DNA from 2 places in the Chromobacterium phragmitis genome. Region 1 is predicted to be linked to the other one. Evidence: riboswitches for the same ligand, from Rfam matches in the RefSeq annotation. Region 1 holds a riboswitch; the other holds the start of a gene.

Region 1 (6,681 bases):
GTCTGCTCGCGCGGCGCGAACGGGTGCATATTGGCGAATTCCGGCCAGGTGATCGGAATCATCTCGCTGGTGGCGTTCAGCTTCATGGTGCAGCTGCCCAACGAGATCATCGAGTGATTCATCGCCAGGTCGCGGTTTTCCAGCTTCTTCATATAGCGCAGCATCTCGTGCTCGCTATGGTGGGTGTTGAACACCGGGTGGGTCAGGATGGCCGACTCACGCTTCAATGCGGCTGGAATCGCGTCCTGAGCGGCGGCGTCCAAGGCGGCGATGTCGGCCGGCTTGCCGGTGAACAGCTCGATCAGCTTGGCCAGGTCGGCTTCGGTGGCGGCTTCGTGGAAGGCCACGCCCAGCACGGTCTTGCCGGCGCGGCGCAGATTGTAGCCGGCGGTCAGCGCAGCGGCGTAGATGGCATCGGCCTTGGGCGCGTCCACCTGCACCGTGTCGAAGAAGCGGTCGAACACCAGCTTGCCGCCGGCGGCCTGCACCGCGTGGGCGAAAATGGCGGCCAGCCGGTGGATGCGCGCGGCGATGCGCTGCACGCCTTCCGCGCCGTGGTAAACGGCGTACAGGCCGGCGATATTGGCCAGCAGCACCTGGCTGGTGCAGATATTGGAATTGGCCTTCTCGCGGCGGATGTGCTGTTCCCGGGTTTGCAGCGCCATGCGCAGCGCGGCCTTGCCCTTGGCGTCGATGGACACGCCGATGATGCGGCCCGGCGCCGAACGCTTCATCTCATCCTTGAACGCGAAGTAAGCCGCGTGCGGGCCGCCGAAACCCATGGGCACGCCGAAGCGCTGGGTGTTGCCCAGCGCGATGTCGGCGCCCATCTCGGCCGGCGACTTCAGCGCCACCAGCGCCATCACGTCGGCGGCGACGGCGACGACGCCGCCCTTGGCCTTGATCGCGGCGATGTGCGGCGTCAGGTCGATCAGATCGCCCGCCTCGCCCGGATACTGGAACAGCGCGCCGAAGTAGTCGCCGCTGCCGGCCTCTTCCGGATGGCCCGACACCAGCTCGAAGCCGAAGTACTTGGCGCGGGTCTTCATCACGTCCAGCGTCTGCGGCAGCACGCGGCTGTCGACGAAGAAGCTGACGGACTTGGACTTGGACACGCGTTTGGCCATCGCCATTGCTTCCGCGGCGGCGGTGGCTTCGTCCAGCAGCGAGGCGTTGGCCATTTCCAGGCCGGTCAGGTCTATCACCATCTGCTGGAAGTTCAGCAAGGCTTCCAGGCGGCCCTGGGCGATCTCGGCCTGGTACGGGGTATAGGCGGTGTACCAGCCCGGGTTCTCCAGCACATTGCGCAGGATGACGGCGGGCGTCAGCACCGGGGAGTAGCCCAGGCCGATGAAGGACTTGTTGACCACGTTCTTGGACGCTACCGCCTTCAGCGCGGCCAGCGCCTCGGCTTCCGGCTGCGGCGACGGCAGATCCAGCCGGCGATTCAGGCGGATGTCGGCCGGCAAGGTCTGGTCGACCAGCGCGTCGATGGACGGCGCGCCGACGGCGGCCAGCATTTCGGCGCGTTCGGCGTCGGACGGGCCGATGTGGCGGGCGATGAATTCGTGGCGATTGAAGAGTTCGGAGAGCGACATGCTTGGGACTTCCTTCTTTGCGGCGGCCTGCGCGAGGCCGCGCCGGGAAAAACAACGCCCCGGCGTCTGGCGACGGCGGGGCGGTCAGGCGATCAGGCGCCGATTTCCTTGGCGTAGGCGGCGGCGTCCATCAGCCCGTCAAGATCCGCGGCGTTGGCCGGCTTGATCTTGAAGAACCAGCCGTCGCCGTACGGCTCGTTATTGGCCAGATCCGGCGCGCTTTCCAGCTCGGCGTTCACTTCCAGCACTTCGCCGGCGATCGGACAGTAAACATCGGAAGCGGCCTTCACCGATTCCACCACGCCGGCCTGCTCATCCTTGGCCAGGGTCGCGCCCACTTTCGGCAGTTCGACGAAGACGATGTCGCCCAGCAGTTCCTGCGCGTGCGCGGTGATGCCCACGGTCACGGAGCCGTCGGCTTCCAGACGCAGCCACTCGTGGCTGTCGACATATTTCAGTTCGGCGGGAATGTTGCTCATCTTGAAGTTCTCCAGCTTTAGATCAGATCAATGGTGACGGCAGTCGCCCCGAGGCGTTGCCCGATTATTCGAAAACTTTCTTGCCGTTGCGCACGAAGGGCATCCTCACCACGCGCACGTCGGTCAGCGCGCCGCGCAGGTCCACCTGGGCCGAGGCGCCGGTAGCGGCCGGCACGCGGGCGATGGCGATGGAATGCTTCAGCGTCGGCGAGAAGGTGCCGCTGGTGATCACGCCTTCGCCCACGCCCTCCACCACCACCTTCAGGCCTTCGCGCAATACGCCGCGGCCTTCCAGCACCAGGCCCACCTGCTTCATCTTCACGCCGGCGGCCTTTTGCGCCTCCAGCGCCTCGCGGCCGTTGAACTTGCGCTCGGCCGGTTCCCAGGCGATGGTCCAGCCCATGCCGGCTTCCAGCGGCGACACGGTTTCGTCCATGTCGTGGCCGTACAGATTCATGCCGGCTTCCAGACGCAGCGTGTCGCGCGCGCCCAGGCCGATGGGCGATACGCCGGCATCTTGCAGTTGATTGAAGAAGGCGATGGCCTGATCGGCCGGAACCATGATTTCCAGCCCATCTTCGCCGGTGTAGCCGGTGCGGGCGTAGAACCACTCGCCCTGCGGCAGGCCCTGGAACACTTTGAGCGCGCGGATGGCGTCGGCCAGTTCCGGTCGGATGGAGCAAACCTTGTCTATGGCCTGGGGGCCCTGCACGGCCAGCATCGCCAGGTCGCGGCGCACGTTCAGCGCCACGTCGAAACCGGCCCTCTGGCTCTCCATCCAGGCCAGGTCTTTTTCGGTGGTGCCGGCGTTGACCACCATGCGGTAGCCATAGGAAGTGAGATAGACGATGAGGTCGTCGACGACGGTGCCTTCCGGCGTCAACATGCCGGAATACAGCGCCTTGCCCTCGAAGCCGAGCTTGGACACGTCGTTGGCGATCAGTTTTTGCAGCCAGGCTTTGGCGTCGGGTCCGGTGATGTCGACCACCGTCATGTGGGACACGTCGAACATGCCCGCGTCGGTGCGGACGATCTCATGCTCTTTCAGCTGGGAACCGTAATGAATGGGCATTTCCCAACCGGCGAAATCGACCATCTTGGCGCCGGCGGCGAGGTGGGCTTCATACAGCGGAGTACGTTTCGGGGCCGTCATGGCGCGGTTCCTTGCAGAATAGTGTGGATAGCCTCATCAACCACACCCCTCTGTCCCTGCACCTGAGATTTTCCGGCCGGATAAGCCGTTAGCCCCTTCGGTGGGCATCGCGCGGACGCCGCTCTCCAGATTGCGCGAACCGGCTGCCGCCGGCCCGATGATACAGTCCTTTTGCCTGAGCGATTGCGGGTGCGCTTGCGCCTTCGGCGGCGGCCCAAGGCCGCTCTCTCCTGTATGATCCGGCGATTATGGTGTCAATATCCGAGCCTTGGCAAGCCGAGTTTATTTCCAGATCAAAGCAATACGATAAATGTTTTTTTATGAAAAAAAACGCAAAAAATCATGTAATTTATTTTTCGAAAACCACCGGCATTTCCAAAAAAACAACGGCCGCCCACATGGATCAGGCAGCCACTGGAAGAGCGGGAGCGGCGTGTTCCGCCGCCCAACATCATAAAGCGCAGTTTAGCGCCGGGTAATGCTTTGCAACTCCCTGGGCTCGGTTTCGCCGATATTGCGGAAGGCCTCTTTAACCTTTTCTGCGCCGGTGATGCCCGAAAAATAGAACGGAGCCATATCCACCACTTGCTGCTGCACCCGGCAACCCAGGCCTTCGCGCGCAGCGTTGGTCAGCAAGCCGCTATCGCCATCGCCAGTCCAGACAAACATGCCGCCTAGGCCCTTGGAGCGGGCATACTCGGCCTTGGCCTTCACCGACCGCGGCGTATCCAGCGACATGAATACCTGGCTTTGGCTGTTATACAGGAAATCCGCGTCCGCCACCGTGTCGGTATACAGCTGAAAACCATTGCGGCCGGTCTGATTTTCGAAGTCCATGTACTGGTACAGCACATCCGGCCATTCGGTGGTGCCAGACTCGAAACTACCCACCGTGGTTTGATCCGGGTAGGGCTGATAACTGCCGCGCAACGGCGAAACGCCATCGATCCTGGCGCGTTGCGCGTTGCGGCTGTAGGCGGCATAGCCGAGGAAAATCTTTTTCGGCGCCACGCCCAGGCTCAGCAGGTAGTCCACAGCCTTCGTCGCGGAGTTCTGGCTGGCGTCGGAAGGATTGCCTCGCAAATTGGTGTGATGCGCCAGATGTTCGGCCCAAGGCGTGCCGAAAAAGTCGTAGCACATCACATTGAGGCCTTCCACCCCTGCCGCCAACAACGAAGGAATATCGGCCGCCGCCATCTTGGCCGGTTCGGCGTTGACCGCGATGCTCAAATGCATGGACGGCAAGTGCGCCTTGATTTCCCGGATCAGCGCCGCGAAATTGGGGGCGTCCTCTGGACCGAATTGATTACCCGGCGCGCCCGGCACGCCCGGATATTCCCAGTCGATGTCCAGATCGGTGAACATCGGGAAGGCATCGACAATGCGCTTCAGGCTAAGGGCAAGCACGGTGCGCAATGCCGGCTCCTTGGCGATGTGATGGAAGGCCTGGCTCATGGTCCAGCCGCCCAGGCTTAGCGATATCCGCAGATCCGGCTTGCTCCGCTTCAGCTTGACCAAGGCGCCGAGCAGGCCTTGCGCCCGGTCAGGGTGGAACATGGCAATCGCGTCGTTGCTCACCCAGCTGTTGAAACCGCAGTTGATATAAGACAGCACATCGCCCCAACTGTCGGTGAAAGTGGCCTTGCCGCGTTGATTCGGCAAGTCGGCCGGGCCGCTGGCGATGCCGAAATCGATGGCGGCTTTGTCTATCACCGGCTTCTTTTCCCCTTCGTCGCCGATGATGCCGGCGAAGCCGACCACGATCTTGTCGAATGGTCCCATGGCCTGCAGACGCATCGCATCGGTACCGCGCCCGCCGACCGAATAATTGACACTTGGATCGCCAGGGCCATTCCCATAGCGACTGTCGTATTGCGACCAGTCGGTATAGTAGCAAGCCACTTGAAACTCATTGCTTTCGTACTTATTGAAAACGTTTTTCACCACCCGGCCCGGCGTATAGGAAAAAAGCTTATCTTCAACTGCCGCATCAAAATGATTGACGGCATACGTCTTTTCCGCCGCGCCCAATCCCCACACCTGTCCATTCACAAGCGTGCCGGGATCAGATGAATATACCAGCGCGTCATCTTTCACACCCCGCTTCAGCTGACCGTCATTAGGCATTTTGTTTCCCATACAAGTCATCCTTTTCAGTACGATTTTAAAAGACCGACGAACTGCGAGGAGATGATAATGCCGCGCCCAATCCAATTAAATGCAAGGCTTGGCGAAACTGACCCAAATGCCAGAAATGCATGAATAAATCATTAAATCTTATAAAACCGAAAAATGACCAGGCAAAATAAAACGCGGCAAAACTTGCCGCGTTCGTTTCATTCCAAATCAGACACCATCAATTCGCATGGCGTTCTTTTAGCTGCCAGACATAAATCGGCAAACCCAGCAACAATAGCAACATGCCCCACATAACAATATCGGCGCCAGAACCATACAAGGCCCACAAGGAATAAATAAAGCCAATGCCGGAGAAAAATCCAGGCGCGATGTAATCCTTGGGCGCGAACGCCTTGCCGCGCATCAACATGATGGCGATCAGCGCCATCGAGCAAAACGCATAAGGCAGCAGCGTAGTGGCGGTCGCCAGCAGGATGATGAACTCGAAGATCTTCACCCCGCTGTCGCCGCCGGCGTACTTCATCGCCATCAGAATGGTGACCAGCGCGCTGGATAGCACCAGGCCGAAGATGGGCACGCCGGCCGCGTTGCGCTGGTCGAAACGGCTGGGGAACAGGCCATCCTTGGCCGCGGCCGCCGGCACATGCGCCTGCATCAGGCTCCAGCCGTTGAGCGCGCCGAAGCAGGACACCACCGCGCCGAAGCCCACCAGCCAATAGCCCCAGTCGCCCCACATCAGCCGCGCCGCGTCGGCGAACGGCGCCTGAGAGGCGGCCAGCACATCGACCGGCATCAGCCCCATCAACGATACCGTGGACAGGATGTAGAGCACGGTGGCCAGCAGGGTGCCGATCACGGTGGCCCGCGGGATGGTCTTCTCCGGCTCCACCACGTCGCCGGCCGGCACCGACGCTGACTCCAGGCCGAGGAAGGCCCACAACGTCAGCGCCATGGTGGCGGACAACGAGGACAGCAGCGGCTTGTTGTGCGGATTGAATGCCAGATTATCCGGCTGGAAATGGAAGAAACCGATGAAGGTAACCGCCGCCAGCGGCAACAGCTTCAGCAGCGTGGTCACCACCGCCACCACGCCGGAACTGCGCGCGCCGCGGCTATTGATCCAGGTGACGATCCAGATCAGGCCGATGGCGACGGCGCCAGCCAGCGGCTCGTTATGCCCCAATATCGGGAAGAACACCTGCATGTAGCTGGTGGCCGCCACCGCCAGCGCGGCGTTGCCCGCCCACAGCGCGATCCAGTAGCCCCAGGCGATCCAGAAGCCGGCGAAATCGCCGAAGCCCGCGTGGATGTA
Region 2 (6,681 bases), 1.6 Mb from region 1:
TGCTATCGGTATGACTTCAACTTCTTGCTTGACCCCTCGAGAGGGGGGCATTGCCGTTCGTTCTGGCCCCGGTTCGTGCCGGGTTTCCGTCGCCCGCCGACGACTATCTCGACGACAGCATCAATCTGCATGAGTACCTGGCGGCATTGGCCGAATTACGTGAGATCTATCGGTGCGGCTACCTGTACCACAACGCCGGCATCCTGCTGCAGGAAATCGGCCCGCGTGCCGTGGCGCAGGCGGACCTATTCGCCGCCCCGCTGATCCGCGCCGGCGCCAGCTAATGGGGGCGCTGGACGCAATCAATCGGGAATTTGGCCGCGGGACGGTGCGGCTGGAGTCAGAGGACATGGCTCAGCGCTGGCAAATGCGCCAGGATGTGCGGTCGCCGCGCGGCATGGCGCGGCTAGATGGATTGCTCATCGTTAGGTAACAATTGCAATCACGGAGCAATAGGCTACTTCCCCTCCATCCCTGTGGTTTGTGGGGGATTTTTCTTATGGGCGATAGATATTTATCTTAAGTGCGGACCAGATAAAGCATAACGGCTTGCTTCATCCATCAGGTCATCGCACATAGGATTCGACTTGAGAACGTGCGAGTTGGGATCGATCAGCGAAACGCCAAGCGACGCCTCCTCGGTCGCGGATGTCCAAACCTCTCCCATTGGGCCGATAATTTGGCTTTCGCCTCTGAATCTTTCCTCTTTGCCAGCATACATCTCATTGCCGCTGCGATTGGCGCAAATTAGAGGAGTGGCATTCTCCATCGCACGAATGCGCGCAAGATGTGTCGTCCACGGTCCGCCGTAGTTGGCTGGGCAACAGAGTAACTGCGCGCCCTGGCGAACAAGTAAACGCGCGGCTTCTGGCATCCAGAGATCAAAACAGGTCAATACGCCAAAATGGCAGTTCCCGTCATCGAAACACTGCAATGAATCGCCAGGAGAAAAAAGCGGCTTCTCCAAGCGAGACAAGTGGCACTTACGTTGCTTCCCAAGCCATCGTCCTCGCGATACGATAATCGCCGTGTTGTATATGCGATCACCATCACGCTCGGCGATGCCGGCAATGAATGTCGCATCCTTTTCCGCGGATAGTTGCAAAAGAAATTGCGCGCTCGGCCCATCGGATGCCGATTCAGCATGACGTGACAAGGCTTCACGTGAATCGTGGAAATAGCCGATATTAAAAAGTTCTGGCATGACCATGAGATCAAAATGCGTCGAACCTACAAGATCGCGAACCTTTCCAAAATTTGCGGCGGGATCTCCAAATGAAACGGGATATTGCAGAAAAGCTGCGATCATGGGCTAAAATCCATATTGACTATTTTGAATGGTGCATTGCCTATCTTCACCCGTCCGGCGCAGAAAGATGCCATGTTTTTCATGTGGATGAGCAAATGGTGTGCTCTATCCATACCTATTGAGTGACAAAATAAAAACCAATAAGTTCTTCGCTGTAACCCGTCGCGGGTGATGATTGGTGCCGCCCAAAGGCTTCCTGTTCCTCGAAGCCAACGCGCTGGCATATCTGCTGCGCAGTGGGCGAGGTAAAACTCAAAAGCATATCAATGGCATATGTCCTGCATCAAAACCCCACCAATCCCCCGCATTGAGTTTTCATGGATTTGGAGAGCTACCATGCGCGGTAATTAAGGCTGATCGCAAACATTGGGATTCCGGCGAAACTCGCGACTTGCGTACTCATGGGCAGACATGTTGTCTGGCAGGGCCAGTATATCTGCCCAAGCGTTAATCTCGCCGACTTCGGGTGCGACCCTATCTTCCTTCACCATCTGCGCGGCGTAGCCATGGGCCAGATGATGCAGCTTGATGCTGATTTCGTAGTGCTTGCGCCGCCACTTATCAGTAAGTTCGCGATACAGCTTCTGCTGGGCCTCACTTTGTGCATCGCGTTGATGTGCGATGGCTTGAACCGCACAATAGCTACTAAGTGCGTATGTCTGCACATATGACAGCGCCTCTCTCGGCGTAGTGGTGGGCTGGGGTGCGGCCCCCGCGGGCGAGGGACCGTGGTTCGAGCGCTTTTACTTCAGCCCGCGGGCGGCGGTGGCGGGCCTTGGGGTGGCGATAGGCCCTTGGCGCCTAGTCCGGGATGATGTCGACAATGGCTTGCTGGCCGCGCCATTGGGCTTTGTCGAGGATGGCGCGCGCTACGCGCTGTTGTCGCCGGAGCCGTTCAGGCGAGACGGTCTGGCCGCGGATCTGCTGGCGTGGCTGCAGGAGATGTCTTGAAGACTTCCCTATTTTTTCAGCTGCCAGAACAAGGGTTGGACGAATGGAGACCATAGCGCGGTACGCACTCCCATTTCGGCCAGCGCGTCGCGCGTCCACTGGTTGCAGGTGACGATGGGGTTATAGCGGCCATGGGCGGTGTAGAAGGCGTCGTTGTCGTAATAGTGGTAGCCCTTTTCTTGCAGGGCTTGGCCTTGGTCATCGAATGGCGCGCTGCGGCGGATGGATGAAGGCCACCAGTTTTTCGTACTGCTCCGGGCTGACCAGCACCCGCTTGGTATCCTTGCCCTCCTTGGGCTGGGGCAGGTACTCCACGTGCAGCACGCTCTGGTCGAAGGCCAAGGCCGATAGCGCCTTGCCCGCGCTGAGGTCTTTCCAACTCTGGATGGTCAGAAAAAACACCTTGCTGCCCCAGCTGATGGAAATGTACGGCGAGTGGGCGTAGCGCTCCGGTTTGGACAGTTGTCGAGGGGAAAAGGCGGTTGTCCAATCCGCCTGGGCGGTTTTCACTGGCATGACCAGGCTGGTGTGGACGCCGTTGCTGTCCAGATAGATGGGAATGCCAGCCTCGGGTTGTGCCCACTCGCGGTTGCTAGGCAATAGGCCCAGCGCCAGCGCGGCGAGCAGATAGCAGAGCGGCAGGGTGGGGATCAGCAGCAGTGAGCGAAGGACGAGTCGGAATATGGTGGTTGGCGTTCGCATGGGGGGGCGTGGATGGTTGATAGTTGGGATCTGGGCCGACTGTCTACATCGAATGACGTTTAGTTGTCAAATCATGCAAAAATCTTACGACTGGATTTGGGAATGAAATGCCGACTGTTTGGATATTGAAAGGCTATTTGTTTATATTGATTGCTGATTTTGATATGATTATGCTATTTGCGAAATATTATGCGAATCATAAGAAAAATCAGCGGACGCGCATTCCGCAGTCGTTCGCTTCATCTCCCCTGGCATACGCTGCTGTCGCTGGCGGCTTTGAGTTGGTTTGCCGGCAGGCAATACCTGCCTGTGGCTGCTGTTTCGGATATTCCTTCCGCTTTGGGGCTGTCGTTGCGATATGGCTTGCCCGGCGCGCTCGCGTCATGTTCGGTCATGGGGTTGGCGCGGCGGTTTCGACAGCGCGGCCGCGCTTCTGGCGAGCCCTCGTTGCGCAGACTGGCGGAGTTGTCCTGGCAGGATTTCGAGGCTCTGGTGGGCGTCATGTTCCGTCGCCAGGGCTATCGGGTGGAGGCGCGCGCGGGGAGCGGCGCGGATGGCGGCGTGGACCTGGAGCTGTTTCTGGGCGATGAGTGCCACTTGGTGCAGTGCAAGCGCTGGAATGCCCAGAAAGTGGGCGTGGCAGTGGTGAGAGAATTGTATGGAGTGATGCAGTCCCGCGGCGTGGAGCGTGGTTTCGTGGTGTGTAGCGGGGAGTTCACCGCGGTCGCCAAGGCGTTCGCGGCGGGCAAGGGCATCGTGTTGCTGCCGGGCAAGGCGGTGCTCGCCCGCCTGCGGGAGCAGGAGGCGGGCGGGGAGGCGCGCGGCTGCCCGTCTTGCGGCTGCGAGATAGCCAGGCGTTGACTGGCGGCATGGGAAGCGCCCCGCGAGACGGAGCGTTTCTCGTCTTGGGGCGGGCTGTCAGTGGTGATCGTGGCGGTAGGAGAACACTGGCAGCTGCCATTCGCGCCACAGCGCGGTCAGACGCAGGGCCAGGCCGAAGGCGAAGCTGGCGACCACGTTCCAGTCGTGCTGCAGGCCCAGGCGGTTCAGGCCCAGGTAGAGGATGGCCACCAGCAGCGACACGCTGGCGTACAGCTCGCGGCGGAACACGATGGGCACCCTGTTGCACAGCACGTCGCGCAGGATGCCGCCGGCGATGCCGGTGATCATGCCGGCCATCACGATGATGACCGGATGGTAGCCCATGCCCAGCGCCACGTCGCAACCGATGATGGTGAACGCCACCAGGCCCAGCGCGTCCAGTATCAGGAACAAGCGGTTCAGGTGGCGCATGTAGCGCGCGATCAGCACCGCGGCCAGGCCGCCGGCCACCACCAGCAGCACGTATTCCGGATGCTGGGTCCAGCCTATCGGGTAACGGCCGAGCACGATGTCGCGCACGGTTCCGCCGCCCAGCGCGGTGAGAAAGGCGATGACGGCTACGCCGAAAATGTCCATGTGGCGGCGGCCGGCCGCCAGCGCGCCGGTCATCGCTTCCGCGGTGATGGCGATCAGGTAGATCAAGGTCAGCATGATGAAATCTTGTGAGTGCGAAGCAAGAAAACGCCTGCGGTGGCGGGCGGACAGCGTGCGGGAATGAGGCGCGGATGGTGCGCGCGGCAATGCGGATGGATGGACAAGGCAAACTCCTGGACGGTTTCCGGGTTGGGTAACAGCCTCTCCCCTTGTCCTTTTACCTGAGAGTTGCGCGGCCTGCGGCCGCTTGCCCCTTCGGTGGGCCGCGCAGGGCGGCCTCTCTCCAATCGGCTTGAATCTATACTGCGCTGCGGTACGGGTGCCTGAGCGATTATGGGAGCTTGCGTCTTCGGCGGGGGCGCGGCCCCTCTCTCCCGCAGGAGTGGAATATTAGCTTTTGCTATTGGAATAGTCAATGCAGGAACCAGGCGCGCCCGGTTCCTGCGCATGACTCAGGCCTTGCCTTGCTTGTTGCCGACGTCCGCCAGCGTCGAAGCGCCCGGCGCCTGGCCATTGGCCTTCGCCGGCGCTTTACGGGCGGAGGCGGGCTTGGCCTTGGCTGCCGCGGGTTTGGCGCTCGAACGCGGGGACTTGGATGGCTGGTCCGGTTTGGCCGCCGGGGCTTTCGCCATCGCCGGTTTTTTGGCCGGGGCTGAGCGTTTGGCGGCAGGCTGGGCCGGCTTTTCCTCGGCCGCCGGTTTGGCTGGCGCGGCGGGCAGCGCGGAGCGTGAGGCCGCGTCGGCATCCAGTTCCAGCACCTTGGCCACTTCGTCCAGCCGCGCCTGATGTTCGGCTGGGATGGGGCCGTTCAGCGCGAGCAGGTCGCGCGCCAATAGCCAGGCCTGATGGCGGGGACGGGCGTCAGGCAGCAGCCGGGCCAGCCCGCGCAGCGCGCGCGGCGCATCCAACCGCACCAGGGCCACTTGGTGGCGCACGATGTCCTTCAGTTGCATCAGTGTCAGTGGGTATTCGTGGCGCACGTCGCGCATCACGCGGCGGATGGCGTTGAACGGCCGCTCGTCCACCACGCCTATGCCTATGCTGACATACAGCATCAGCCGCACGAAGCCGTCGGCCAGCGTGCCGTGCTCGAAGCTGGGGTCCAAGGCCTCGCGCTTGAGGCGCGCCAATTCGCGGGTTTCCCAGGTCAGCGATTGGCTGCGCGGTTCTCCCGCCGGCGGCACGCCGACCAGCGTCGCCAGCTGCGGCGATTCGTAGATGGCGCGGAACAGCTGCTCTTGCGCGGCGTCGCGGGAGTCGCGGTAGCGATCCAGCGATTGCCCGATCCAGCCGGATACGCGCTCCTGCCATTGCCACAGCGGATTGTCCTCGCTTACCGGGCGGCGCTGTTCGCGGACCTGGGCCGCCAGGCCAGGCAGCCACCACAGCCAGGGATTGCGCGGCGAAATCAGCGCGCGCTCGAAGCGGGCCGGATGCAGCTCGCGCAGCAGGCGGGCGCTGGCCTCGTTGCTGGCGGCGCGCAGCGCGGGCGAGACGAAGCGGTCGTAGACGCCCTGGTTGATTTCGGATACGCGCTTGACCACTTCGAACGCCCGCTCGTCTTCGCGGCCGTCATCCAGCGCCAGGATGTCCGATACGTCGCGCGCCTCGAAGCGGATGATGTAGCGGCCTTCGATGTACTCCTGGCCGGGCGCGTCGGGAGCGATATCCTCGATCACCGCCTCGTAGAGGCCGGGCGCCAGCACGTCGATCAGGTCCAGCGCGCTGGCGAATTCGCTGTGCTCCTTGTTGGCCACCCCGGCGGACACGAAGATGCCCAGATGGCCCACCTTGTTGTGCAGGCAGTAGACGATGGTTTGCTCGTTGTTGCGGATGTCCTCCACATTGTCGTAGAGGTCGGCGATCCAGTTCAGCGCTTGCTGCGGCGGGGTGATGTTGTCGCCCCAGGAGGCGAACACCATGATGGGCGAGCGGATGTTGCGCATGTCCACCCGCATTTTGCCATCGTGGCTGGCGATCTTGCCCTGCACCAGCTCGTTGCCGACGAACAGCTTCTGGCTGATCCACTCCATTTCCGCCTTGTTCAGCAGGTAATGGCCGCCCCACCAGCGCTCGAAGTCGAGATAGCGTTTGGGTTCGGTGTCCACTTTGGCGTAAAGGTTGTAGGCCTTCTTCCACAGCGTGTTGGCCGGGTCCAGTTTTTCGAAGTTTTCCACCAGGTGGGCGCCGTCGAAATGGCCGTTGCCCAGGTCTCCGGCCAGCGAGGCGGTCCAGGTGCCGCC

The links. A riboswitch is a leader RNA that binds a small molecule or an ion and turns the genes downstream of it on or off. The one in region 1 is predicted to bind glycine.
Region 2: it holds a riboswitch for glycine, as region 1 does, so the genes downstream of both, DK842_RS17155 (trimeric intracellular cation channel family protein) here and gcvT (glycine cleavage system aminomethyltransferase GcvT) in region 1, are expected to answer to the same signal.

The regions. Positions count from the first base shown of each region.
Region 1 covers NZ_CP029495.1:420,282-426,962, forward strand. The annotation lists gene gcvP (aminomethyl-transferring glycine dehydrogenase) at 1-1,598, opposite strand, end outside; gene gcvH (glycine cleavage system protein GcvH) at 1,691-2,077, opposite strand; gene gcvT (glycine cleavage system aminomethyltransferase GcvT) at 2,142-3,230, opposite strand; glycine riboswitch at 3,271-3,369, opposite strand; glycine riboswitch at 3,384-3,473, opposite strand; gene DK842_RS02110 (glycosyl hydrolase family 18 protein) at 3,696-5,444, opposite strand; gene DK842_RS02115 (amino acid permease) at 5,587-6,681, opposite strand, start outside.
Region 2 covers NZ_CP029495.1:3,627,375-3,634,055, forward strand. The annotation lists gene DK842_RS23705 (S24/S26 family peptidase) at 51-284, shown strand; gene DK842_RS24280 (DUF4113 domain-containing protein) at 284-433, shown strand; gene DK842_RS17125 (nitrilase-related carbon-nitrogen hydrolase) at 515-1,309, opposite strand; gene DK842_RS23075 (hypothetical protein) at 1,657-1,974, opposite strand; gene DK842_RS24140 (type 2 periplasmic-binding domain-containing protein) at 2,003-2,260, shown strand; gene DK842_RS24285 (DUF2459 domain-containing protein) at 2,269-2,541, opposite strand; gene DK842_RS17145 (TIGR02117 family protein) at 2,459-2,962, opposite strand; gene DK842_RS23470 (restriction endonuclease) at 3,410-3,823, shown strand; gene DK842_RS17155 (trimeric intracellular cation channel family protein) at 3,881-4,495, opposite strand; glycine riboswitch at 4,638-4,735, opposite strand; glycine riboswitch at 4,740-4,825, opposite strand; gene DK842_RS17160 (DUF3141 domain-containing protein) at 4,891-6,681, opposite strand, start outside.